Regions from separate parts of the Virgibacillus sp. FSP13 genome, predicted to be linked through region 1. Evidence: riboswitches for the same ligand, from Rfam matches in the RefSeq annotation. Region 1 holds a riboswitch; each other region holds the start of a gene.
The links. Region 1 has a riboswitch for preQ1 ahead of ACW2QC_RS11620 (QueT transporter family protein). Riboswitches for the same ligand answer to the same signal wherever they lie in the genome.
Positions count from the first base shown of each region.

Region 2: it holds a riboswitch for preQ1, as region 1 does, so the genes downstream of both, queF (preQ(1) synthase) here and ACW2QC_RS11620 (QueT transporter family protein) in region 1, are expected to answer to the same signal.
Region 3: it holds a riboswitch for preQ1, as region 1 does, so the genes downstream of both, queC (7-cyano-7-deazaguanine synthase QueC) here and ACW2QC_RS11620 (QueT transporter family protein) in region 1, are expected to answer to the same signal.

Region 1 covers NZ_JBSVKG010000012.1:6,626-11,739, forward strand. The annotation lists gene ACW2QC_RS11600 (VOC family protein) at 1-132, shown strand, start outside; gene ACW2QC_RS11605 (hypothetical protein) at 150-383, shown strand; gene ACW2QC_RS11610 (amidohydrolase) at 558-1,751, shown strand; gene ACW2QC_RS11615 (Rpn family recombination-promoting nuclease/putative transposase) at 1,908-2,825, shown strand; gene ACW2QC_RS11620 (QueT transporter family protein) at 2,992-3,477, opposite strand; PreQ1 riboswitch class I at 3,486-3,530, opposite strand; gene ACW2QC_RS11625 (lysophospholipid acyltransferase family protein) at 3,695-4,294, shown strand; gene ACW2QC_RS11630 (TerC family protein) at 4,408-5,114, opposite strand, start outside.
Region 2 covers NZ_JBSVKG010000003.1:135,016-140,129, reverse strand. The annotation lists gene ACW2QC_RS04475 (catalase) at 1-486, opposite strand, end outside; gene ACW2QC_RS04470 (hypothetical protein) at 683-904, shown strand; gene queF (preQ(1) synthase) at 967-1,464, opposite strand; PreQ1 riboswitch class I at 1,530-1,576, opposite strand; gene ACW2QC_RS04460 (Gfo/Idh/MocA family protein) at 1,625-2,608, opposite strand; gene ACW2QC_RS04455 (SDR family oxidoreductase) at 2,814-3,605, shown strand; gene ACW2QC_RS04450 (carbohydrate ABC transporter permease) at 3,709-4,461, opposite strand; gene ACW2QC_RS04445 (carbohydrate ABC transporter permease) at 4,530-5,114, opposite strand, start outside.
Region 3 covers NZ_JBSVKG010000003.1:72,042-77,155, forward strand. The annotation lists gene ACW2QC_RS04140 (ABC transporter permease) at 1-736, opposite strand, end outside; gene ACW2QC_RS04145 (ABC transporter ATP-binding protein) at 720-1,502, opposite strand; gene ACW2QC_RS04150 (glycine betaine uptake BCCT transporter) at 1,671-3,170, opposite strand; PreQ1 riboswitch class I at 3,372-3,418, shown strand; gene queC (7-cyano-7-deazaguanine synthase QueC) at 3,506-4,168, shown strand; gene ACW2QC_RS04160 (6-carboxytetrahydropterin synthase) at 4,165-4,602, shown strand; gene queE (7-carboxy-7-deazaguanine synthase QueE) at 4,599-5,114, shown strand, end outside.

The DNA.
Region 1 (5,114 bases):
TTTCCTGATGAGGAATCTAGAACACGTGCCGTTGAGCGATTGCGACAAGTTGGTATCCCTATAACAAATGAGCAAGATTATTATGTGGCTGAGGATCCATCTGGGAATGTTATTCGGTTGTGGGTGGACTGAAAGCGGGAAGTCGCCGGATGAAAGCGGAAAGTCGCCGGATGAGAGCGAAAAGTTGCCGGATAAGAGCGAAAAGTCGCCGGATGAAAGCGGAAAGTCGCCGGATAAGAGCGAAAAGTCGCCGGATGAGAGCGGGAAGTCGCCGGATAAGAGCGAAAAGTCGCCGGATGAGAGTGGAAAGTCGTACCCCAAATAAGGAGCCTGCTAAACTAGAACAGGTTCCTTCCTTTTATTTTAATTGGAAATACACCTGATTTATTCAAGTGAAGGTAAACAAATGGAGGGCGGTATTCCTGTGTATATTAGTAACATAAGTGTATAATTTAATAGTGAATTGAAATCCTAGGGTAAGCGTGTAAGGACTTTAATTGATTGGTTTATGGATTGTATATGGGTCTATTGGCAAGCGTAAATAGGGAGGTATTTTTTTGAAAAGCAGATTAATGGAAATGCTAGATGCACGTAAAAATGAAATGATTGAAATTCGCCGGTATCTACATGAACATCCTGAATTATCCTTTAAGGAAGAAAAAACGGCCCAATATATTGCCGATTTCTATCAAGGAAAAGATGTAGAAATAGAGCGAAATGTTGGGAATGGTTATGGCATTATTGTCACGATAAATGGCGAAAAATCTGGTAAAACAATTGGACTCCGGGCAGATTTCGATGCACTGCCAATTACCGAGGAAACGGATGTAGCGTTTAAATCAAAAAATGAAGGTGTCATGCATGCATGCGGTCATGATGCACATACAGCTTATCTATTAATTCTTGCTGATTGTCTAATCCAGTTAAAAGATGAGATTCCGGGGACAATTAAGGTCATTCACCAGCATGCAGAAGAGGTTCCGCCCGGTGGAGCAAAAAGTATTGTTGAATCTGGCCGTCTGGATGATGTTGATAACATTTTTGGTATCCACGTGCTACCAATGGGAAAAGCGGGTATTGTTGGCTATCATAGCGGCTATTCTTTTAACGGAAGGACCTATTTTAAATTAAAAATTCAAGGTGTTGGCGGCCATGGTTCTTCTCCTCACCTAGCGAATGATTCCATTGTAGCAGGTGCACATTTTGTTACAGCCGTTCAAACCATTGTTAGCCGTCGATTAAATCCATTTGACGCAGGAGTTGTCACGGTTGGTTCGTTCGATGGAAAAGGAACATTCAACGTTATTAAAGATAGCGTGGAACTTGAAGGTGATATACGGTACGCGGATGAAGAAATTCAAAAGGTCATTGCCGATGAATTTCAACGGATTGTAAGAGGGGTTGAAGAAGAATTTGGTGTAAAATGTGACCTCACGTATACCGCTGATTATCCGCCATTATACAATGACCCTGAAATAACTGAAATGGTTGCACAAAGTTTACAACGTCTGGATGATAAAGATATAACGGAAGTAAAGGAATTTCCAAAGATGGCACCGTCAGATGATTTTGCTTACTATTTGGAAAAAATCCCTGGCTGTTATTTTTACATTGGTTGTACACCAAAAGGAGTGGAAGAACCATATTTTAATCATCATCCAAAATTTGATATTGATGAAGATGCCATCCTTGTTGCGGCGAAATCGGTTGGACAAGTTGTGTGTAGTTATTTTGGGTTAGACCAAAATTGAAAACAGTAAAGGAAGTAGCCTCAGCAGTTTGCGTTGCAAGGCTGCTTCTAAAAAAGTAATGAGAACACTTGTTTTTAATTAGAATAATGTAGTATATTAGAAGTAGAAAAACACCTCGGTCATTCCTCTAAAAAAATCTCCAAAGGAAGTGTTATAATGGCACTAACGACACTAGTGCGCGAAGATTCCTCCCAGTATACCTATCATGATCACTTATTTAAAGAATTAATCCACACATTTTTTGCAGAATTCTTAGAATTATTTTATCCAGAAGTTCATCGACATGTTGATTTTTCTGCTATTAAGCCGTTATCAGAGGAAGTATTTACTGACCTGTTCAAGGGAAACAGCAAGAGAGCAGATATTGTGATTGAAACAAAGCTTAAGGGAGAAGACACACTAATTATTATTCATGTGGAACCACAGAGCTACGGGCAACCAAATTTCCATGAACGGATGTATCATTATTTCAATCTTTTATATAATAAATACAGAAATCCAATTTTACCCATAGCCGTTTTCAGTTACGATGAAAAACGAAATGAAAAAGATGAATTTACGATTGAATTTCCATTCTTTCATGTTTTGACATTTAATTTTTTGATGTTAGAGCTAAACAAAGAGAATTGGCGGGATTATATTGAATTAAATAACCCGATCGCAGCAGCTTTGCTAAGTAAAATGGGTTACTCCGAGGAGGAAAAAGTTCAAGTTAAAATTGAATTTTTGCGAATGATGACTAAGATGGAATTAAATCCAGCTAAAAGTAGGCTTATTATTGGATTTTTTGAGGAATATTTAAAATTGAATAAAAATGAGGAGGGAAAGGTAATGGAAGAGATTAAGCAAATGGATGAATCGGAGGAAATTATGAAATTACCAATTTCCTGGGAGGAAAAGGGTAGAGAAGAAGGGAGAAAAGAAGGGAAAAAAGAAGGGAAAAAAGAAGGGAAAGAGGCTGCAAAAGAGGAAATTGCTATTGGAATGCTCAAAGAAGGGGCTTCAATTGAGTTTATAGCGAAAGTTACACGGCTTGATAGAGCTAAAATTGAATGTTTAAAGGAAAAGATTTAACACAAAAACATCCCAAGATTTTTTGACTTGTTTGTCTTGGGATGTTTTTGTGTACGTATATCCTCTATTTTTGTATTCGGATGAAAAAAAGCTTTTTTTAGTGCCATTGTTATGAAATAAAAAGAGAATTCACCCCCCTAGTGAACTCTCTTTTACGTCCGTTCAGTTAAATTAATTTATCAAACTTCACACGCTTATTAAGGGCATACATGATTGGCATCCCTACTGCCATTACAACAAATTCGCCGATAGCTGTTGTCAACCATGTAAATAAAAATGGTGCTCCGAAAGCTAGGCTTAGTTCCCAGGCAATAATAAACATGGTAAATGTGAAGACAAGTGTGTTGATAATCATTAAAAGCCATTTGTTTTTAATGTAACGCGCAATTATAATCGTAATCAATAGTGAAATAATGGATTGCGATACCCCAAAAACGAGATCGTACATACCTAATGGTGAAAAAAAGAAATTAGATAAAAAAACGCCTAATACAATTCCGAAAATGTACTTTTTGTTAAAAACTACAAGGTGATTCAGCACTTCTGGGACACGGAATTGGATATTAGTAAATCCAAAAGGTTGGATTAGTAACGACACTGCTATATATACTGCAGCCAGCAAGCCGTTTGTGACTAGCGTATTTACTTTCATATTTTATTCTCTCCTTAGTTTTTTAACGTGGGATGGTTTCGAACCACGTGTCTGAAAAGCAACTATTTCATTATAAAACTTTATCGAGTAAAATCAATAGGGAAGAGCTTATAAAAATAATTACATTTTCATTTATATAGTACCAGGTGTTAATATCTTATGTTAAAATGATTGTATAAGTAGCAGACCTTAAGATAGATGGGAGAGGTGAAGATACATGTATTATTTCGCTGCGTATCTTTTAAAAATAATATTAAGTCTATTTGGAAGCATAAAGATATATAAAAAAGAAAATCTGCCACAAAAGGGTGGTTATGTTATAGCCTGTACACACACAGGCTGGGTAGATATATTATGGCTTGGCATTTCTGTGTTACCGACAAAAATACATTACATGGCCAAAAAAGAGCTGTTTCAAAACGGCCCATTAAAATGGTTGATGAACAAACTAAACGCATTTCCAGTTGATCGTGAAAACCCAGGACCAAGTTCGATTAAAATTCCACGTAAATTGCTGTCAAAAGGCGAGGTCGTTGGTATATTTCCAAGTGGAACTAGAACAAGCGAGGAAGTTCCGTTAAAAAGAGGAGCTGTAACCATCGCCGCTCATTCTAAGGCCCCTATTATTCCAGTTGCATATGTTGGGCCTAATAATTTCAGTGATTTATTTAAGCGCAAAAAACCTCGTATCATTTACGGTGAGCCAATATATTTATCAAAAGAGTTACCTAAAAAAGAGGCATTGGAAATAATGATGGATGACTTAAATGATGCTTTAAACAAGTTGAAACAAGAGCTAATGACTTATCAGAAATAAGAAAACCCTGTTGCAACAAGCAGCAGGGTTTTTCAGCTTTTGGCTCAACCATAGGAAGGAATGGCCAAAATGCTTTACATCCCGTAATGTTAAATGATGAGTATGGACCTTTTTTATGAAGAGGAGCCGTGTTTGATTGCTCCTTTTTTCTGTGTACTGCCTTTACCTGAAAGGAACCAGCCGATTATAGCAATAGCAAGTAGGATTCCCCAGAAAGTAAACTTCCACCCAGTACTATGGGAAAAGTCTTCAGGTAATAAGCTGACTGCCGGGTGTGCTAAGGTAATAACAGCAAGTTTTACCCCTACCCATGCAACGATCAGGTATGCGGTTGTTTCTAAGCCTGGTCGCTTGTCAAGCAATGTAACAAACCAGGTTGCAGCGAATTTAATTAATATTAAACCAGCTATTCCTGCGATGACTACAATTGCAAATTTCCCTCCGTCCATTCCACCAAACTGTGGTATTGGTGTTTCAGGAAGTGCCATAGCTAGTGCAACAGCTGCCAGAATAGAATCAACCGCAAAGGCTAGATCAGCAACACCAATTTTAGCTACGGTGGACCAGAAGCTATTACCAACAGGGACCTTTTTCTCCTTTTCTGAACCAAAATATTTTCCGATTACATTCTTTGCGCCCAAGTAAATAAGGTATGCAGCGCCGATTGCTTGAACCTGCCATACATTTACTAGAAAGGATATCGTGAATAGCGCCGCGAATCTGAAAATAAACGCACCGATAATACCATAGTTTATAGCACGTTTTTTTTCCTCGTCCGGTAAGTGTTTAGCTATTACTGCCAGAACGAGTGCGTTATCAG
Region 2 (5,114 bases), on a different contig from region 1:
AGAGAAGATAGCAAATGAGAGTGCCAACATATCATAATTTCCTTCTTGGGTATAAAACTTGGTTGCAAAACCACGTATATCGATTGCTGTATCTTTAGAACCTTTACTTCCTATAAAATTAGAGAATCGAACAAATACTGGTGTTTTGCATCCTGGCTCCTGCAAAAAGTGTGCTCTTGTGACATGGCCCATGGATTTATATAACTCAAATTCACCATATGCTCCGTCACCTCTTGCATGAACCACTTTTTCCGGTATCCGTTCTCGGTTAAAATGGGATTGTTTCTTATAAAAATGGAAGTCTTGAAATAACGTTGGACCGCGTCTTCCCGCCCTCAACGACCATCTGTCATTTGAAATTTTTAAACCTGCATCACTTGTCAGCTTTTCGCCTGGGCCCGTATTTTTGCGGCGGTACTGTTCTAGTTGCTCATCTTTTGGGTTGCCGTCAGTCGGCTTTTTATTTCTATCTTTATCTTTATCCATCTGATCACCCGCCCTGTTGTAAGATTTAAAACTCTACTTTAATCCATATGTGCCGTTATAAAATTTATTACCTTTTTTAATCTAAATATTGCAACTGGGAAAAAGTAGCGCAGATGATTGTTTTTGTAAATAAAACCAACAGTAAAGATGACGCAAAACGCCGAGCAACTACACTCATAGTAGTTTCTCGGCGGTTTTGGGCGGTATTTTCGGTGACTTTCTGCCTTTGTCCGGCGATTTCTCGCTCTCTTCCGGCGACTTTTCGCTTTCTTCCGGCGACTTTCCGCTTTTTTCCGGCAACTTTCGCTTTCTTCCGGCGACTTTCGCTTTCTTCCGGCGATTTTCCGCTCCCGTCCGGCGACTTCCTGCTAATCGAATTCTGTTAGATCAACAAAAGACGCCACCCAATTTGGTATGACGTCCCCTTACATTATGTTTCCAACTTAGCTCTCTCTTCTTTTTCAGCTCATCAAACGATACTCAGCGGTTATCTATCTTCTCCGGATACAAATCATGATTCATCATCCGATGGTCGGCCATTTGCATAAATTTTGTTCCAGGCTTTCCATAATTACAATACGGATCAATCGAAATACCTCCGCGCGGTGTAAATTTCCCCCACACTTCGATATACCGCGGATCCATCAGTTCAATAAGATCGTTCATAATAATATTCATACTGTCTTCATGAAAATCGCCATGATTTCGGAAACTGAATAAATATAATTTTAATGATTTACTTTCCACCATTTTTTCACCAGGTATGTAGCTAATGTAGACCGTACCAAAATCTGGTTGCCCTGTTTTCGGACACAATGTTGTAAATTCTGGACAATTGAATTTTACAAAATAGTCCCGGTTTGGATGCTTATTATCAAATGTCTCTAAAACTTCTGGTGTATAGTCAAATTCATATGTTGTTCCCTGGCTGCCTAAAAGCGTAATATCTGGTAGTTCATCGTCTCGTCTTCCCGCCATTTATATACCTCCCAATCATGTAAAAAGACCACGGCCTAAGGCACATGGTCTTTTAATCGCATCATCTGTCCTTAGTTTTTTATAGAGGGTTTAAGCTAAGAACCTCTCCCATTTATCACCAATTATTATATAGTGGGCATAGTGTTATGTCAATTCAACATTATCTTTCAACAGCAAAAACAATGCCACTTTGTTTACGCGCTTCTTCCGTAATTGAAAGCACTAAGTAACTTAACTCTTTCAATGCTTTATATTCCCGATCATTTGCCGTTTCAATGATTTTTCGAAAATGGTTAATTTCATATACCATGTCATGGTCATTAACCACAGTCTCTAATAAAACTTTTTCATCTGAATGGGTTTTAATTAGTGCTTGATCTGTAAGTGTTCCAGTATCACCGAATAATAGCGTGCCCTTTTCCCCATGAATTTCATTGGGATTATAGGAATTGGATATTTTCGAGCAAACAATAGTGCAAGTAAAATCAGGATACACTAAAACAAGAGTGCCATTTCCATCAACACCACTTTCTAGCTTCACAGGAAAATAGGCAACACGTTGCGGTTTTCCAAATAGCGCCACAGCAATAGTAAGTGGATAAACGCCTAAGTCAACAATCGCACCACCGGAAAATTCAGCTGAGAAGATATTAGGAACTTCCCCTGCTAAATATTTGTCATATCTTGATGAGTATTGTACACGTTGCAGCATCATACTACGGACGGTACCTATTTCTTTCATATTCTCCTGTAAACGTAAAAAATTAGGAGAATGGATATTCCGCATTGCTTCAAATAAATAGACTTCATTTTCCTCAGCAATTCGATGTGCTTCCTGTAACTCTGTTGTATTTGAAAAAATTGGCTTTTCACAGATGACATGCTTTTTATGCTTTAAAAATAAAACAGCCTGTTCAAAATGCAAGGAATTGGGCGATGAAATATATACACAATCGAGTTCATTACTCGCTGCCATTTTTCGTAAGTCCGTGAAATAATGTGGTGCATCATGTTTCTCAGCAAATTGCTTCGCTTTGTCTTCCGTGCGGGAATAGACTGCTGCAAGCTTAAAATTATCTGCTTCGTTTGCGGCATCAATAAAAGTATCCGTGATCCAGCTTGTTCCAATGGTACCGAATTTCATTTTTTCACTCTCCCTTTTCATAATTAGCGTGTACTACCTCATCTGTATTTTAGCAGGAAAAGACCTGGAACGCACGATACGAGTTGGGATACTGTTTGTTACAGAAAGTTATAATCCATTCTATCACCCTCCCTCCACAACTTGAATTTCCAATAAATTAATATTAAGATATTTCTAATTATCGATATTAACAGGAGGAATCATTATGGACTTAGGTTTACAAGGAAAGTCAGTTGTTGTAATGGCATCAAGCAAAGGCTTGGGAAAAGCAACGGCCCAATTATTCGCGGCTGAAGGAGCACATGTCTTTATCTCCAGTCGAAATGAACAGGAATTGGATAAAGCGAAAAATGATATACAGAAGGAAACCGGAAATGAAAACGTGGAATATGCGGTCTGCGATATTACCAAACCTGATTCCATCAAACAATTAATCGAAAAAGTAGTGGAGAAAAATGGCACGATCGATGTACTGGTTAACAATGCTGGCGGTCCTCCAGCAGGGCTATTTACCGATTTTGATGATCAAGCATGGTACGATGCGTTTGAATTAAACCTGTTAAGCTTTGTCCGAACCATCCGAGATGTTTTGCCCTATATGAAAAAACAACGAAGCGGTCATATTGTCAACATTGCTTCCTCTTCCATTAAACAAACACTGGATAATTTGATTTTATCCAATACGTTCCGAGCTGGGATTGTTGGTCTTTCCAAGAGCCTCTCTCAGGAACTAGCAGAAGATAACATTTTAATTAATACCGTTGGCCCAGGAAGAATTGCAACTGATCGTGTTGCCAAATTAGATAAAATAAATGCGGAGAAGTTAAACATTAATCCGGATGAGTTAAAAGCCAAAACAGAACAGTCCATTCCAATTAAGCGCTATGGCGAACCTCAAGAATTTGCAAATATGATTGTTTATCTATGCTCGCAGGCAAACACTTATGTGACAGGACAGTCATTGGTTGTAGATGGTGGTTTGGTGAAGGCATTGTAAGTAGGAAGGGTTATTCAAAGAAGGTCCCATAAGCTCTAATCATGACTTACGGCTTATGAGACCTTCTTTTTTTATAATGCCTTCAATTTTACAAGTTATAATTCTACCCCTTAACAGATCCAGCCAATAATCCTCTAACAAAATACTTTCCTAAAAAGATGTAAACCAATAGCGTTGGCAAGGCTGCAATTAACGCACCAGCCATTTGCACATTCCACTGCACGATTTGACTGCCAGATAAGTTCTGCAGGGCAACCATGATCGGTTGTTTATCCGAGGTTGTAATGGTTACAGCAAATAAAAACTCATTCCAAATATTCGTAAACTGCCAAATCGCAACAACGACAAAACCTGTGATAGAAAGAGGAATAATAATATGTCTAAAAATCCCTAAGAAGTTTGCTCCATCAATTTTAGCGGCTTCAATCATGGTATCTGGAATACTTGCGTAAAAATTACGGAACATCAATGTTGTAATCGGTAACCCATATACCACGTGTGCAAGAATTAATCCGGGAATCGTATTATACAATTCAATGGTACGTAAAAATTGGATCAATGGAATTAAAATACTTTGATATGGAATGAACATCCCAAATAAAATAAATGTAAATATCGTTTCAGAACCTTTAAACTTCCATTTTGATAATACATATCCATTCATGGCACCTAGCAAAGCAGACAATAATGTTGCCGGTACAACTAGGTATACGCTATTCATAAAGTTGGGTGCCAAATTAGAAAATGCTTCAGCATACGAACTAAAATCGATTGACGTTGGTAATTCCCACATCTGTTCAAGGGATACTTCGTCTAAAGGTTTTAAACTTGTTACAAGGATGACATAAATTGGCATTAAAAAAACGATCGCCAAAATTATCAAAATAAGATATTTAAAAAATTTCCCTATGTTAAATGCTGCCATTAATTATCACCCTTTCTACTATTCCATAGGTAAGGAACGATAAAGATTGCAACTAAAAGCAACATGATAATTGCAATAGCAGCACCGTTTGCATAATAGTTTCCTCTGAATGTCGTCTCAAACATGTATACACCAGGTACATCTGTAACGAAATTAGCACCTGAACCTGTCATCGCATAAATAAGGTCAAATATTTTTAGGGATATGTGTGCCATGATGATAATAACACTCACTGTAATCGGCATAAGCATTGGTAATACAACTTTTCGATAGACCTGAAATTCACTCGCTCCATCCATTCTTGCCGCTTCTCTCAATTCTTCTGGAATTCCACGTAACCCCGCCAAGTACATTGCTAGCGAGAACCCGGTCATCTGCCATACTGCTGCAATAACAACTGCAATAATCGCTACAGGCAAACCAAACTCAATACTGCCCCATTGGAAACCTGCTAAGATATTCGTATCGGTATACCATTTTGGTTCAATGCCAACCACGCTTAAGAATTGGTTAAATCCAGTCGACGGATTTAACAGCCACTGCCAAACGACCCCAGTAACAATAAATGATAAGGCCATCGGGAA
Region 3 (5,114 bases), on a different contig from region 1:
GTTTTAGTACTTTATTTTCAATTCGCTGGAAAACAAATTGATCGACAACTGACCCGATGACACCGATGATAATGATAATCCCGATTACGAGACTCATGTTGTTAAAGTCGGATGCATAGCTGAGTGTGTATCCTAGTCCTGGGCCTGTGCTTAGTAATTCCGCAGCCATTAGTGCTCGCCAGCTAAATGCCCATGCGAGTCTGACACCCGTCACGGCATGGGGGATAGCGGCTGGAACAACAACTTTAAAAAACAGATCCATTCCTCTTGATCCCATTGTTCGTGCTGCTTTTAAATAAATCGGTGCGACATTTTTGATACCAATCCGCATATTCATCGTCATGACAAAGGTACCGCCAATGATGACGACAAAAATGATCGCGGTTTCACCAAATCCAAACCAGATAATGGCAAGTGGGACCCAAACAATACTTGGGACACTTTGCAATGCTAGAATCATCGTCCCTAGGGTCTCATCAGCTGTTTTAACTTTGGCAAGTAAAACACCAAGAATAGTGCCGATTATTAATGAGATAGCAAGGCCAATAAGTAAATGACGGAAGCTTGCTAGAATATCATATACAAGTGTCATATCCTGAAGCCCATTATAAATGGATTCGGCGACAGATAAGGGACTTGGTATCATCGATTCAGGCCAGAAACCGAGTAGCACGACACCTTGCCAGATCAGAATGAGTGAAACGAAAAACAGTATACGTTTAATTGGTACTGGCATGTTGCAACTCCTCTTTCATCACGTTGTCTATTTCAGTTTTTAAAATGGCCATTACATCCTCTTCTAAACTAGCTATATCTTTTTGTGGACGCGGCCTTTGTAAATCAACTTTGAAATCAGAAATGATGGTTCCCGGTCTTGCACCCATGACAATGACGCGATCCGATAGTTTGATAGCTTCACGAATGCTATGGGTGACAAAAACAATCGTCTTTCTATTGGCAAGCCAGATCTTTTCCAGTTCTTCCTGCAGTACGTTTCTTGTCTGTTCATCCAGCGCACCGAATGGTTCATCCATTAACAAAAGCTTGGAATCCATCGCAAGTGCCCTGGCAATCGAGACACGCTGCTGCATGCCGCCGGAAAGCTCGTGTGGATAATGGTCAGCAAATTGGCTGAGGTGGACCATTTGCAAAAAATGTGCGGCGGTGGTTGCCTGTTCTTTTTTCCCCATTCTTTTTCTGAGTGGAAACATTACATTTTCTATGACCGACATCCACGGAAAGAGTGCTGCTTCCTGGAAAACCATGCTTTTTTTTGGTCCTGGTTCTTTTATCTCGCTGTTATCTAACAGCACTGTACCAGAAGATGGTTTTGTCAGCCCTGCGGTAATTGAAAGAAGCGTTGATTTACCGCAACCTGAAGGTCCTAATAAAGAAATAAATTCTCCTTCTTCAATGGATAGATTAATATCGTTTAACACCAATAATGGCTGTTTATCTCCACGCTGAAACGATTTGGATATATTTTTTATTTCTAAAAACATAGCTATCACCTCCGATTAATAACTATAATTCCTATTGGTTTTATATGGATTATAGGTATTGTACCATGGTTATCTGTCTTTTCCAATAGGCGAATGTCGGATTAGGAGGAGAAAATGGTATAAAAAAAGCCTGGAAAGATTGATATCTTTCCAGGTAGTACCCCTTCATCATGTGTTCTTTTTCTTCGGCTCCGCGGTTTTCACTTCATTGTTTAATGCTTTAAATAATGCAATGACCATCAAAATCATTACAAAAGAAAACGGTAGCGCCGCAATAATAATAGTGTTCTGGATTGCTGTTAAGCCACCAACATAGAGCAAGATAAGGGCAACAGCGGATTGGGCAATACCCCAGATGATCTTTACCTTATTTGGCGGTATAAGCGAACCGTTTGTTGATTGCATACCTAGAACAAAAGTTGCTGAGTCTGCAGAGGTAATAAAGAATGATGCAATAAGCAATATGGCAATGACAGACAAGATGAGCGATATCGGCAATTGATCAAACATGTTAAATAGCACGAGCTCTGTTGAATATTGCGTCAGATCAACACCGCTGTTTTGCACATTTCCGGCTGTCGTACCGAACACTGCATACCAGATCGATATAAACAGGGTCGGTACAACCATTACACCGATTAAAAATTGACGGATCGTACGTCCACGAGATACACGAGCGATAAACATCCCGACAAATGGTGCCCAGGATATCCACCATGCCCAAAAGAAAATTGTCCAGCCGTCAAGCCATTCTCGATTATCGCCTTCGAGGGGAGCAGACTGAAAACTCATTTCCACAATATGCTGCATATACCAACCAAATGTCTCCGTAAACATGTTTAAAATCAACAATGTCGGTCCAACGATCAACACGACAATTAGCAACAATACAGCAAGTACCATGTTTGTATTGGACAAATATTTAATCCCTTTGCTCAAACCGGTCCATGCTGAGATAAGAAATAAAATGGTGACGACGGCGATAATTAAAAATTGGGATGTAAACCCGATATCAACACCGAATAAATGGGAAAGTCCACCATTAATTTGCACGGCACCAAACCCAAGTGATGTCGCAACTCCGAAAACGGTTGCAAAAACGGCTAACACATCAATCAAAATACCAAGTGGGCCGTTCATTTTGTTGCCGAACAATGGTTTCAATGTTGCGGAAATCAAACCAGGTTCTCCTTTGCGAAATTGAAAAAATGCCAAGGCCAAAGCAATAATGCCATACATTGCCCAAACATGAACACCCCAGTGAAGGTAGGAGTATGAGAGCCCTTGCTTGAATGCTGCTTCCGAACCAACTTCCGCTGAAGGAGAGTCAACAGCATAGTTGAATAGTGGTTCAGCGGCCCCATAAAACACTAAACCAATTCCCATTCCTGCTGAGAACAACATAGCTATCCATGTTGGCGTGGAGAAATCCGGCTTTTCATTGTCCTTTCCGAGGCGAATTTTTCCATACGGACTAACTGAAATGATAACAGATAGGATAACCAAAGCGGACATGAGCAGTAAGTAGTACCACCCAAATGATGTAGAAACGAATGCTTTTATGTTACCAGATATCGTTTCGAATTGTTCTGGGAAAATTGCACCGAAAATTACAGTTAAAATGACTAAAACTAATGTGATATAAAAAACTCTTGAAACTTTCTTCATGAAGCCCCCTTGAATATTTTGACATTATAAAATTAACAATACCAAACCTCAACATGCAATGCAATTTTCAGAAAGTCGTTTATCTTAGATGTATATATATGGTTTGGTTCTGTTATGTTAGGAAATTCCAAATATAGCCATGACAGTTAGAAAAAAACGTGATAAAGTAGAAACATAACAAAAAAGAAATCTGCATACGTTGCAGGAGAGGTTCGAAATTCCATCCCTCGATAAAAAACTAAGGAGTCGAAAACAACACGCTACTTAGTGTTGTTTTTTTGATGGAAAATGATTGAAGCTCTTCTTTTGGGATGCAAAAGAGAGGAGAAATAAAGTTGGATAATAATAAGGCAGTTGTGGTGTTTAGTGGCGGCCAGGATAGTACGACATGCTTGTTCTGGGCAATGGAAAAGTTTGAACATGTGGAGGCTGTTACATTTCAATATGGACAGCGACATATTCAGGAATTGGAGTGTGCAAGGGAGATTTGTCAAACGCTTGAGGTTCCACACCATGAATTGGATATGTCATTACTAAACCAGTTAGCGCCGAATGCACTGACAAGAGATGATATTGCAATCACAGAAGGGGAAGGCTTGCCATCAACGTTTGTGCCGGGGCGAAATTTGTTGTTCTTTTCATTTGCAGCAGTTTTGGCTAAACAAATCGGCGCCAAGCATATTATTACAGGGGTGAGCGAAACTGATTTCAGTGGTTATCCGGATTGCCGCGATGGCTTTGTTAAGTCATTGAATGTGACACTGAATTTAGCGATGGATGATGCGTTTGTGATACATACTCCATTAATGTGGCGGGACAAATCGGAAGTGTGGGAGTTAAGTGATGAACTTGGTGCTTTTGAATTTGTCAAAGACCATACATTGACTTGCTACAACGGTGTAAAGGGAAGTGGCTGTGGAGAATGCCCGTCATGTAAGTTGCGCCAACGAGGGCTTGAGCAGTATGAAAATAGACGGGAAGGGGAGATTGCCAAATGATGCAGCAAATTTATCCCGCTCCAGACCATGATTATTCATATGAATTAAATAAGGACTTTCACTTTGCGGCGGCACATTATATTCCAAATGCAGAAGCTGGCAAATGTCAATATACACACGGCCATACGTATTTTGCCAATATCACGATTGGCGGCAATGAGCTTGATGATTTGGGTTTTTTGGTAAATTTTAAACAAATCAAAGACATCATTCACAAACGGTTTGACCATGGAACATTGAATGATGATCCCGCATTTTCCAACGATCGTCCAGAACAATTTCCAACGACAGAGATTGTTGCACGAACGATTTATGACATCATCGAGGAGCATTTAGAAACATTATCTAATCGGCCAGTATGCTTACAAGTTTTTTTACGTGAGACGCCAACAAGCTACTGCGTTTATCGTCCAAAGGGGGCGAAAGCTAAATGAAACTGCCAGTAATGGAAGTATTTGGGCCAACGATTCAGGGAGAGGGAATGGTAATTGGGCAAAAAACCATGTTTGTCCGAACCGCGGGATGCGACTATTCCTGCTCCTGGTGTGACTCTAAGTTCACTTGGGATGGATCGGAAAAGGAAAACATCCAAATGATGGAGCCAGAAGATATTTGGGAGGCGTTACAGGAACAAGCAGGCGGCCGCTTTGGCCATGTAACCATTTCTGGAGGGAACCCCGGATTACTTGCGGGGTTAGATGGACTTGTTGATTTGCTTCATGGCCAGCAAATTAAAATCGCACTTGAGACACAAGGAAGTAAGTGGCAGCCATGGTTCGTAAAGATCGATGAGCTGACGATTTCACCAAAACCGCCGAGCTCTGGAATGCGGACAAATTTTGATATCCTTGACTCTATCATTGATTCGCTAACATTGCATCAGCAGGGAACATTCAGTTTAAAAGTTGTCATTTTTGATCAAGCAGATTTGGACTATGCAACGAAG